Regions from separate parts of the Leuconostoc aquikimchii genome, predicted to be linked through region 2. Evidence: predicted binding sites of a transcription regulator. Region 2 holds the regulator's gene; the other holds the start of a gene.
The links. Region 2 encodes HrcA, which represses chaperone genes, less so after heat shock. Its sites were predicted from a motif close to TTAGCACTCNNNNNNNNNGAGTGCTAA; they were not measured.
Positions count from the first base shown of each region.

Region 1: AB3K24_RS06995 (ATP-dependent Clp protease ATP-binding subunit) is a predicted target of HrcA. The motif match lies at 2,762-2,788, and genes of this name have one in related genera.

Region 1 covers NZ_JBFPER010000001.1:1,418,738-1,425,116, forward strand. The annotation lists gene mreD (rod shape-determining protein MreD) at 1-511, opposite strand, end outside; gene mreC (rod shape-determining protein MreC) at 511-1,368, opposite strand; gene AB3K24_RS06985 (rod shape-determining protein) at 1,443-2,450, opposite strand; gene AB3K24_RS06990 (hypothetical protein) at 2,552-2,725, opposite strand; gene AB3K24_RS06995 (ATP-dependent Clp protease ATP-binding subunit) at 2,902-4,965, shown strand; gene AB3K24_RS07000 (DUF2075 domain-containing protein) at 5,101-6,267, shown strand; gene AB3K24_RS07005 (YiiX/YebB-like N1pC/P60 family cysteine hydrolase) at 6,375-6,379, opposite strand, start outside.
Region 2 covers NZ_JBFPER010000001.1:1,198,400-1,204,778, reverse strand. The annotation lists gene AB3K24_RS06000 (PTS sugar transporter subunit IIA) at 1-447, shown strand, start outside; gene truB (tRNA pseudouridine(55) synthase TruB) at 434-1,345, shown strand; gene ribF (riboflavin biosynthesis protein RibF) at 1,348-2,298, shown strand; gene hrcA (heat-inducible transcriptional repressor HrcA) at 2,429-3,457, shown strand; gene grpE (nucleotide exchange factor GrpE) at 3,475-4,035, shown strand; gene dnaK (molecular chaperone DnaK) at 4,138-5,982, shown strand; gene AB3K24_RS05970 (DnaJ C-terminal domain-containing protein) at 6,065-6,379, shown strand, end outside.

The DNA.
Region 1 (6,379 bases), 220 kb from region 2:
ATAAAGACCAAGTCGGATAGTAACAAATTGCTGCCACAATAACATTCAAAGCGGCTGTTGGCAAAACTTCAAATGCCAAAAAAGTTACTAGACTAACATTTGAAATGCCAATTATGAATCCTGCTACATAGGTAACCATTAAATAAACAATTAATCCAATCAAAAATATTGATATGCCACTGAGTAAACGCTCATCTAATATTTTGTGGAGTTGTTTCATAGCAGCGACCGCTGCCACAAATGCCAGCGTATATGTTCCAAAGATACCCGTATAGTACATATCAAATAAGATACCGATAAGCACAACGTATAGCCAGAAAGGCATATCTTTCCCAGCATCAAATTGAACAGCATAAAACAACCAAACTAATGTGAGCGTCGGCAAGATATACCACGGAAAAGCGGTAAAAATGCCGCTCATACCAGCCATTAACGACCCATCAGCGAATAGTAAAAACAATAAGATTATCGGATAGACAACACGTAACCGTGTCAACTGCCAAAAAGCCATTATTGCCCTCCAATCTGAGATACGGCAACAACAACCGTTGTAATATTGCCCAAATCAGCTGCTGGTCCTATATTAATACGTTTAGATAACCCATAGTCATCTCGAGTTACACTAGCAACTTTACCAACGTAAAGTCCCGCAGGAATGACTCCCCCTAGTCCAGACGTTTCAACCAAGTCGCCAGCTTTAATCTTATTTTCTGACGTTACTTGACTCATAATTAATTGATTTTTTTCGCGATTAAAGTTCGTAACGATACCGTTAACATCACCATTCCCGCCTTTAATGGTGATAGCAAATCGATTAGCATCCTCACTCGTGTCAGAAATTAGCGCTACTTTCGAATTGGTCGTATTAACTTCGCTAATGCGCCCAATAATTCCGGCGCCAGATAAGACTGGCATGCCTTTTTTAAGCCCTGATCTTAATCCTTTGTTGATAACTAACTGTGATTGCCACGTGGTTGGCGATCGACTAATAGTAACTGCAGAGACTGTTTTATAGTCCGTCAAAGTTGCTTTAAGTTTGAGTTGTGCTTTAAGCGCCTTATTTTCTTCCTCAACGGTTTGTAATCTCACTTTATCTTGTGCAAATTCGTCAATTTTAGATTTTAATTCACGATTTTCTTCAAATGTATCTAATAAATTGCCAATGCTATTAGCTGAACGACCAATAGCATTGGTCGGCACTGAAATAACACGACTTGCGCCACCAGCTAAGTCGTTACCAAAACGTTGTAAAAAAGGTGGCGTGTTCGTTCGTTTTGCCCACCAATTAGATCCCGCTATCAGCCCCACAATCACAATAAGCGAGATAATAATTGTTACAACAGCGCGTGACGAAAATATTTTACGCATTTTGTGTCCCCTTGTTTCAAAAATAAAAGCGTAGCGCAAGCGCTACGCTGGTGTTCATTTATCCTAATTTAATGTTAACTGTGTCGCATCACGTCAATAGATTTCAACGCTTCACCTGTACCAATAGCTACTGCATCAAGTGGCTCATTAGCAATTAAGACTGGCACCTTTGTTGCTTCTTGAATTATTTTATCCATATCACGAAGCATTGCCCCACCACCGGTTAAGACCATACCATGATCGATAACATCGGCAGCCAATTCAGGTTGCGTAGATTCTAATGTTTCACGAATTGCAACAACAATTTCTTGGACAGGCCCTTGAATAGACATAGCAACATCTTCAGCTGTGACATCAATTGTTTTCGGAAGGCCAGTCAACAAATCGCGACCACGTACCGATGCATTTGGTAATGTTCTTGCCAATTCTAATGAAGCGGCACCAATTTCAATTTTCAAACGTTCCGCAGTCGGTTCACCAATTGTCACATTATACTTATTACGTACAAAATTAGCAATTGCCTCATCTAGCTTATCACCGGCGATACGGATTGAACGACTGGATACGATACCACCTAATGAAATAGTCGCAACATCAGTTGTACCACCACCCATGTCTACAACCATGGAACCGGTCGGATCCATCACTGGTAATCCTGCACCAACAGCTGCAGCAAATGGTTCTTCAATCACATAGGCATCACGTGCGCCAGCGACACGAGCAGCATCAATCACAGCGCGACGCTCTACAGCTGTCACACCTGAAGGGACACCAATGGTAACATATGGCTTACCAATACGACCGCCCAATGCTTTTTGTAAATAATACCTGATCATTGCCACTGTCGTATCATAATCCGCAATCACGCCATCACGCATTGGTCGAATAGCTGCAATACTAGCAGGTGTCCTGCCAAGCATATCTTTAGCTTCAGAACCCACAGCGACTACTTCGTTTGTTTGCGTGTTTCGTGCGACAACAGACGGCTCGCGCAAGACAATACCACGTCCTTCAATATATACATATGTGTTGGCCGTACCAAGATCGATACCGACGTTTCGTTGTCCAAATGAAAATGCCACGATGTCTGCCCCTTTTGTGCTTTTTATTATCAAAAACTGTGCGCACTTTATATCATGTTTAACTTATAATATTGTAGCATAAAAATACGTTTCCTTGCCGACTAATTTGCACGAATATATTTAATGTTACCTTGTTTTCCTGCGACACCTCGAATACGATTTTGAGAAGGGAAATCTCGCCATATTTTTTGAAATGCTGGGAAAGTTTCTGGCGTAATGGCAATTTGATCAATTTTGCCATCACGTAAGTCGATTAGTAATTGTTCATAGTCCATTTAATCACCTCATCTAATAGTATACAATATTTCTTTTTAGCACTCAAAACAAAAGAGTGCTAATTTTAATTGCAATTTAATGTTAAGGTGTTATACTAATGTCATATTACTATAGAAAGGAAATGTATCTGCGCATTAATGGCTTGGTTATTACTACGCTGATACGACTGAATATTATGGCAGCACAAGACCCCTTTGGATTTGGCAATATCAATTTTGATGAGATGATGCGGGCAATGAACGACCAAATGCAATCTGCACAACCGGACAATCAAAATAACATTAACCAACAACAGAATAAAAAAGATAAAACAAAAAAAAGACCAACCTTACTAGAAGAATATGGTATTAACCTCACCCAACAAGCGCGTGAAGGTAAACTCGATCCAGTGATTGGTCGTGATTTAGAGGTTGCTCGTACGATTGAAATACTTAATCGCCGCACCAAAAATAACCCTGTTCTCATCGGTGAACCTGGCGTAGGTAAAACAGCTGTCGTCGAAGGTTTGGCACAAGCAATTGTTGCTAATAAAGTACCTGAAAAACTACGTTCTAAAGACGTCATTCGTTTAGCTATGTCTGCCATGGTACAAGGTACTGCTATGCGTGGACAATTTGAAGCCCGTATGCGGCAATTAATGAAAGAAGTAGCCGACAACGACGATGTGATTTTGTTTATTGATGAAGTGCATGAAATTATGGGTGCTGGTAATGCAGAAGGCGGCATGGATGCCGGTAATATCTTAAAACCTGCCCTAGCCCGTGGCGAATTCCAACTCATCGGCGCAACGACATTAAATGAATACCGTAAAATAGAAAAAGATGGTGCTATTGCACGTCGTTTCCAACCCGTTCAAATTTCAGAACCATCAAAAGAAGCAACAATCAAAATATTACAAGGTATCCAACAACGCTATGAAGCTTATCATCATGTTGCGTTTACCGATGAAGCTATTGCTGCTGCCGTTGAATTATCGGATCGCTATGTTCCTGAACGTTTTTTGCCAGACAAAGCGATTGATTTAATTGATGAGGCTGGCTCTCGTAAAAATTTGACTATGACAATTGCCGATCCAAAAGCCATTCAATCAAAAATAGATGCTGCCGATCAACTGAAACAAGATGCAATTGATAAAGAAGATTTTGAGAAAGCAAGTTACTGGCGTGATCAAACCAATCAGCTCGAATCTCAAAAGGCTCAAGTTGAAGCACATCCAGAAATGTTCAAACCACAAACTATCACCGAAAAAGATATTCTACAAATCATTGAAGATAAAACAGATATACCCGTCGGCGATTTAAAGGATAACGAAGCCAACCAATTGCAAGAATTAGACAAGCAATTGTCTCAACATGTTATCGGACAAGATCTTGCGGTTCAAACAGTTGCTAAAGCCCTTCGCCGCAATCGTATTGGTTTAACAAAATCCGGCCGGCCGATTGGTTCATTCTTATTTGTTGGCCCCACCGGTGTTGGAAAAACTGAATTAGCTAAACAACTCTCACAAGAGATGTTTGGCAGTAAAGAAGCCCTGATTCGTTTCGACATGTCTGAATACATGGAAAAACATGCAGTTTCTAAAATGATTGGTGCCCCCGCTGGCTATGTTGGTTATGAAGAAGCCGGTCAGTTAACTGAACAAGTACGTCGCCATCCTTATTCACTCATCTTAATTGATGAAATTGAGAAAGCACATCCTGATGTCATGAACATGTTCTTGCAAATTTTGGACGATGGTCGTTTGACCGATGCGCAGGGTCACGTTGTCAGCTTCAAAGACACCGTTATTATCATGACATCAAATGCTGGCTCAACTGACACCGGCAATGCCCCAATGGGATTTAACCAATTAGATGCACAAAATAAATTATTACAACGTTTAGAAAATTATTTCCGACCTGAATTTTTAAATCGTTTTGACGACATTATTGAATTTGAACAACTTTCAAAAACGCATCTTGTAACAATTATCGATCTCATGTTAGCAGACATGAACAATAATTTAGCTGATAATAATTTACATATCAGTGTCAGTGACGCAGCAAAATCTAAGTTAGTAGCTCTGGGCTACAACCCTGCGCTTGGTGCGCGACCATTACGCCGTGTGTTGCAAGATAAGATTGCAGACCACTTAGCTGACTATTATCTTGCACACCCCGAAGTGACTGACCTCTATGCAGATATTGATGTCGCTACAGACGATATTATTATTTCAGAAAAAGAATATATTAAAGCATAAAAGTGACTCTTAACTCACAATAAAATAAACTTTTTAGGCAGTAGCTTACCATTAAACGCTTGGTGAGCTACTTTTTAATTTAGCCGACAGATGTATAACATTATAGTATAATAATTATTAATGAGGTGATGACTAATGAACGACATTCTAAAAGAGCAATTCTTAATTAACAAGCTATCTGATGACCAGCAAAGTGTCATCGCTAACATGAATACTTATATTAATGACAGTATCGCAAATAAGCAACATGCTGTCGCCATTATCCAAGGCGCTGCAGGCACTGGTAAATCTGTTGTTCTAATGCAACTTGTCCAGCAATATATGACAGACAAACACTATAAAACAGCCTTAGTCGTCAACCATCCAGAACTTTATAAAGCCTATCAAGATATGGCTGCCGATGTTCCTGGACTCAACCCCCGTAACATTCGCCGACCAACTGCACTCATTAATGAGGCACAAAAAAATAATCATAACTACGATGTCATTTTTGTTGATGAAGCCCACTTATTATACTCAAAATCTGAACCCTATGCCCACTATCGTGGTGAAAATCAACTCACTGACTTGATGAGTTTAGCCAAAATAGTGGTCGTTGTTTACGATTTTAATCAAGTTTTTCAATCAAAAATGTATTGGTCACAAAAATTACTATTAGATACAATTGGAAAACATCCTTATCGACAGTTTAATATGACCTTTCAATATCGCATGATTGCCAGCGATGCACAAGTCGATTGGCTAGACAATTTAACTGCCCAAAAAGCCATTACACCGTTCCCTGATAATAGTCAATTTGAATTTAAAGTCTTTTCGACTGCCGGTGCGCTTTATGAGAAAATAAAATCTCAGAATCAAGAATTTGGCTTAAGCCGTGTCGTTGCAACATCTGGATTTCCGAGAATTTCTGGTCGACATAATGTTGAAATGGATTCTTTCTCTTTACCTTGGGATGAATGGGATCCGCAACGAACGCACTGGGCTAAAAGAGAATCATCTATCACACAGGTTGGCACAATTTATACGTTACAGGGTTTCGATTTAAATTATGTTGGCATGATTATTGGACCATCCTTTGGTTATGATGCCAAAACAGACAGCATGACGATTATCCCAGAAAAATACTCGCACAAAGAAATTTTTAAGAAGCGAAAAGATTTACAATTTACGCCAGCTCAATACCAAGATTTCATCGCTAACGTGTTGAATGTGTTAATCAAACGCGGTAAATACGGTCTCTATTTAACAGCTTATGATGATGTCTTGCGTGAACGACTATTGAACTTACAGCGTAACAATTAATCATCTGTAACTTGGATTTTCATCACATATGACCACCAAAAAAACGCATGATATGACGTGAAGTTCACTGCATATCATGCGTTTTTTATAAATCAAAGTATTAGTGCTTATA
Region 2 (6,379 bases):
ATTCACGTTGCACGTCAGTCAGAGTTTCCTGTCGTTGTTGCGCCTGTGACAGGACAACTGCAAAAAATTGATGGTGATAGTGAGCAAATTCATAGTAAAAATGGCTTTGTGATGTTGCCTGATGGTAATAGCATTATGTCACCAGTAGCAGGCATTGTTATAACTTCTGATGAATATGCTGTTACGATTCAAAGTGTACAGCATGGCGTAGTGAAGGTTCAGTTACAAATGCGTAGTGAGGACATTAAGGGCGCACGGTTGGCGATGTATGGTAAAGGGCAACAATTACACGCTGGTGATTTAATTGGGAATACACACGCAGTGGATCACAATATCCGCGTCTATGTGTTATTTGAAGGCAACGTGATGCCGCGTGTAAATTATGGTGCTGTGTACGCTGGTCAAAGTATTTGGCAATACCAAGAGAACGCAAATGCAACAGAATAATGATAGTGTTGATGGTCTGATAGTCGTTAATAAACCACGTGGTATGACTTCTTTTGATGTTGTGGCTAAGGTTCGTCGTGCAATTGGTCAAAAGCGAGTGGGGCATGCTGGTACTTTAGATCCAAATGTTGATGGGGTGCTAGTCATCGCACTTGGAAAAGCAACAAAATTGGTCGATGAACTACAAGCTCGTCCTAAACGGTACATAGGTAGTATTACTTTTGGATTTGCAACTGAAACAGAAGATTTAGATGGTGCTGTGATATCAAAAATCAACATTGATGAGCCATTTGATGACGCTGCAATTGATGCTGCAATTGCTCATTTAAATGGTGCTATAAAACAAGTACCGCCCATGTTTTCGGCAGTCAAAGTTGGTGGTAAACGCTTGTATGAATATGCTAGAGCAGGAGAAATAGTCGAACGACCCGTTCGAGATGCTGTGATTTATAACTACAAACGTACTTCTGATGTTATTTATGACAATCAACAGCAGAAATTTAATTTTGAAGCAACGGTATCGAAGGGAACTTACATTCGTACTTTAGCAGTGGATACTGGGCGCCAGCTTGGTGTGCCGGCTACAATGACAAGTTTAACGCGTACAATGGGTAGTGGGATAACAATTGCGCAGGCGACAGATCTAGATAAAATTGTGACGAGTGAGCGAGCAGAATTACTAAAACTAATCATACCGATAAAGGATATACTGACGTGGCCGACAAAAGTGCTTTCAGATAGTGAATGGTTTGCGGTTAAAAATGGGCAAAAAATGACCCTATGGCCTGCGAGTGATACCTATTTACAACTTACTTATCATGATGACTTAAAGGCAGTGTATGCCTATAATAAGGAAGACAATGTCTGGCAATCACGTTATGTGTTTACGAATGAATAATAATGACTGATATAATTAAATTGCATTATCCAATTTTAAAAAAAATACAACCTGCACCAACGCAACAAGTCGTTGCCATGGGTTTTTTTGATGGCGTACACTTAGGACATCAAAAAGTGATCAAACAAGCTAAATACGAAGCGGATAAACTTGGTGTCCCACTGGCTGTGTTGACATATGATCCACATCCTATTGTTGTATTTAAGACGTTAGTCAATCCGTTACGTTACCTAACACCAACTGATCAAAAAGCAGCATTATTGGCTGATCTTGGTGTCAATACAATATATGTCATGCAATTCACATCGCAGCTGGCGAAACTACAACCACAGGAATTTGTAGATCAAGTTATTATGCGTTTAAATCCAATAACAGTTGTGGGTGGATTTGATCATATATATGGCGGCAATGTCACAACTGCAGATATGATTCATTTACCTCAGTATGCTAAAAATCGTTTTGATGTTGTTTCGGTGCCAGAACTTGATGATAATAACCAAAAAATTGGTTCGTCATTGATTCGTAAGGCGTTAGAAATAGGTGATATGGATATTGTTAATCGTCAACTTGGACGTGTTCATCAGACGACTGGTTTAGTCATGCATGGTGAGGCACGTGGCCGTGAACTGGGATTCCCAACAGTCAATATTAAAACACCAGAATTAGAGTGGCTGCCGACTATTGGCATTTATGCTGTTAAAATAATGGTAGGTGATTACTGGTATTTGGGCATGGCAAGTATTGGGCGTAATGTCACATTTGGTGATGCGCGTCCAATTACGGTCGAAATCAATATATTAGATTTTAGTCAAGAAATATACGGTGAAAATGTGACAATAAATTGGCATAATTATCTTCGAGGCGAGGTCAAGTTTAAGACTGTGACAGCATTAATAAGTCAACTAAAAAAAGATGAAATTGCTACAAGACAATACTTTGATGCACTTGACTAACGTTATGTGTATTTTTTTATTTTAGCACTCAAATAAAAGAGTGCTAAAAAGCTTGCGTTTTTTTGAAAATAGTGTATCATTATAAATGTTAGCAGTAAGAAACGTTGAGTGCTAAAACGGAGGTGATGGCATGCTGACAGAAAGACAAAAATTAATTCTAAGCGCCATCATTTATGAATACACACAGACGGCTCGTGCAGTTGGATCAAAGAGTCTTCAACAGCAACTTGATATTAAAGTGAGTTCTGCTACGATACGTAATGAAATGGCAACTTTGGAATCAGAAGCATTGATAAAAAAGTTGCACACATCTGCTGGTCGCATCCCATCTCGTGCAGGTTACCGGTATTATCTTGATAATTTAATGTTGGCACGTGCAGCAACGCAACAAGACATCGCTTTGGTTATGCAGTCGTTTCGTGGCAACTTTCATGAAATGGATGATTTGTTAGATGAATCGGCACGGACGTTATCCGAACTCACTGGTGCAACGGCACTTATTTTAAAACCTGAACGTTTGAATATTGTTGTATCAGGTTTTCGTTTAGTGCCATTAGAAAACCAGCTATTAATTGCTGTTCTAGTAACTAATGACGGTAAGGTAACGAGTCAAACTTTTAAGTTACCACGTGAATTAGCAGTTTCATCATTAGATAGTATGATTAAATATATCAATGATCGGATGAATGGCCGACCGGTGTTAGAAGTTTTGAAGATGATGCAGTCTGATGAATTGCCAACACAAATGAGTCGTATGATTAAAACACCAGCGGCATTTTTACAACTATTTGGTGATGTGCTAGCCAGGTCTATTGGCGATACAGTTCATATTGGTGGTCGTTTAAATGTGTTAGGCTTTAGTGATAATGATCAAGACACAAAAGAAGTTAAACGTCTCTTAGAGTTTTTGATTTCTGCTTCTGATGTGCGTCGCGTTGCAACGACCACGGCGCATCATGTGACTATTAAGATTGCTAAAGAAATTGACGAACCCTTGTTGAAGCCTTTTAGCTTAATTACAAGAGCATTTACCGTACCAAACCAAGGAGAAGGCGTAATTGCCTTACTAGGACCAATTCGCATGACATATGCACGCAATGTATTATTAATGGATGCATTTGGTGAGGCATTAAGTCAGAAAATGATTGAGTATACATAAACGAGGAGGTCACTCACGTGACAGATGAAACTAAAAACGAATTAAATAATGAAGAGATAGTAGAAAATGATGATGGCTTAGCAACTGAAAAAGTTGATGCTGTCGTAGAAGAAGCGGCCGATTCTCAGCAAGTAGCGCTTGATGAAGCCTTGAAACGCGTATCAGATTTAGAAGATCAATTACTGCGATCACAAGCTGAAATTCGAAACATGCAACAACGTCAAGCACGTGAAATTCAAAATGTACGTAAGTATGATGGCCAAAAGTTGGCTAGTGCAGTGTTACCGGCAGTTGATAATTTAGAACGCGCGTTACTGGTTGAATCGAAAGATGCGGTCGCGCAACAAATCAAAACTGGTGTTGAAATGACATTAAAAACGTTGGTACAAGCTTTAACTGACAATGGTATTTCCGCAACAGGTGAAGTTGGTGAAAATTTTGATCCAACAAAACATCAAGCGATTCAAAGTGTTTCTTCAGATAAAGTTGATTCAGATCAAATTGCATCTGTTTTGCAAAAAGGCTATATACTGCAAGATCGCGTACTACGTCCAGCAATGGTCGCAGTGGCAAAATGATTTTATTAGTACGAAATTAAAGATGTTACGGTGATTCAGCGAAACGCGCACTACACCTAAAAAAGACAAATTTAACTTAAAAAGCAAAGGAAGAATAAATTCATGTCAAAGATAATCGGTATTGATTTAGGTACGACAAACTCAGCAGTTGCTGTCCTTGAGGGTGGCGAACCAAAAATCATCACAAACCCAGACGGTGGTCGTACAACACCATCAGTTGTTTCATTTAAGAATGGCGAGAGCCAAGTTGGAGATGTTGCTAAGCGACAGGCTATTACAAATCCAGACACAGTTATCTCAATTAAGTCGCATATGGGAGAAGCTGGTTACAAAGTTAGTGCTGACGGTAAAGACTATACACCACAAGAAATTTCAGCAATGATTTTGCAATACATTAAAGGTTATGCTGAAGATTATTTAGGTGAAAAAGTTGACAAAGCTGTTATCACCGTACCGGCCTACTTTAATGATGCACAACGTCAAGCAACAAAAGACGCTGGTAAGATCGCTGGATTGGAAGTTGAACGTATTATTAACGAACCAACTGCAGCAGCTTTGGCATACGGCTTAGACAAGTTGGACAAGAATGAAAAGATTTTGGTTTATGATTTAGGTGGTGGTACATTTGATGTGTCTATCCTTGAATTAGGTGACGGTGTGTTTGAAGTTTTGTCAACCAATGGTGATACTCATCTTGGTGGTGATGACTTTGATAATGCAGTTATTGATTATCTTGCAGCACAGTTCAAATCTGATAATGGTGTTGATTTGAAGTCAGATAAGTTAGCATTGCAACGTTTGAAGGATGCTGCTGAATCAGCCAAGAAGACATTATCTTCAGCGACTGAAGCACAAATTGATTTGCCATTTATCGCATCAGGTGATCAAGGTCCTTTGCACTTGCAAACGTCATTGTCACGTGCTAAGTTTAATGAAATTACAGCTAGTTTGGTAAAGAAGGCTGAACAACCAGTTTTGAACGCATTAAAAGATGCAGGTTTGTCATTTTCAGATATCGATGAAGTTATTTTAAATGGTGGGTCAACACGTATTCCAGCTGTTCAAGATTCTGTTAAAAAGTTAACTGGTAAAGAACCTAACCATTCAATTAACCCCGATGAGGCAGTTGCTTTAGGTGCTGCTGTTCAAGGTGGTGTGATTACTGGTGATGTTAAGGATGTTGTCTTGTTAGATGTGACACCATTGTCACTTGGTATCGAAACAATGGGTGGTGTGTTCACAAAGTTAATCGACCGTAACACAACAATTCCAACATCAAAGTCTCAAGTATTCTCAACAGCTGCTGATAATCAGCCAGCTGTGGATATTCACGTGTTACAAGGTGAACGTTCAATGGCTACGGATAATAAGACACTTGGTCGTTTCCAATTGTCAGACATTCCTGCGGCACAACGTGGCGTACCACAAATTGAAGTAACATTTGATATTGACCGTAATGGTATTGTATCTGTTTCTGCTAAAGATTTAGGGACACAAAAAGAACAAAAAATCACTATCCAGGCCGCAGGCGGTTTGTCGGATGATGAAATTGAGCAAATGATGAATGATGCTAAGGCTAACGAAGAAGCTGATGCAAAAAAGAAAGAATCAGTTGATACACGTAACGAAGCTGATCAATTGATTTTCTCAACAGAAAAGACTTTGGAAGAAGTTGGCGATAAGTTGGGTGATGACGATAAGAAAGCCACACAAGAGGCATTAGAAGCTTTGAAAAAGTCTAAAGAAGATGCAGCAGCTGATGATGCTGACTTGACAGAGTTGAAGGCTAAGTCTGAAGAATTAGGTAAAGCAGCACAAGAATTGGCTATGAAATTGTATCAACAAGCAGCGCCACAAGAAGGTGCTGAAGGGGAAGCAAAGCCAGCCGATGATAACACTGTAGATGGTGATTTCGAAGAAGTTGATCCAGATAACAAAAAAGACTAATTTGATCTTTACTAATAAATATCAAGCGAACCGCATTCAATTGAGTGCGGTTCGTGTACATAATATTAAAAGGAGCGGGTAAGTGAATAATACAGAATTCTACGACCGTCTTGGTGTGGATAAAGGTGCCAGTCAAGATGATATTAAAAAAGCATACCGTAAACTATCAAAAAAATACCATCCAGATTTAAATCATGATGCTGGTGCTGAAGAGAAGTACAAAGAAGTACAAGAAGCTTTTGAAACTTTGGGTACTGAACAAAAACGGGCACAGTATGATCAATTTGGACCAGCAGGAGCTAATGGTGGCTTTGGTGGTCAAGGTGGGCCTGGTGGCTACCAGCAACAAGGTGGGTTTGGTGATTTTTCTGATTTGGGTGATATTTTCAGCCAAATG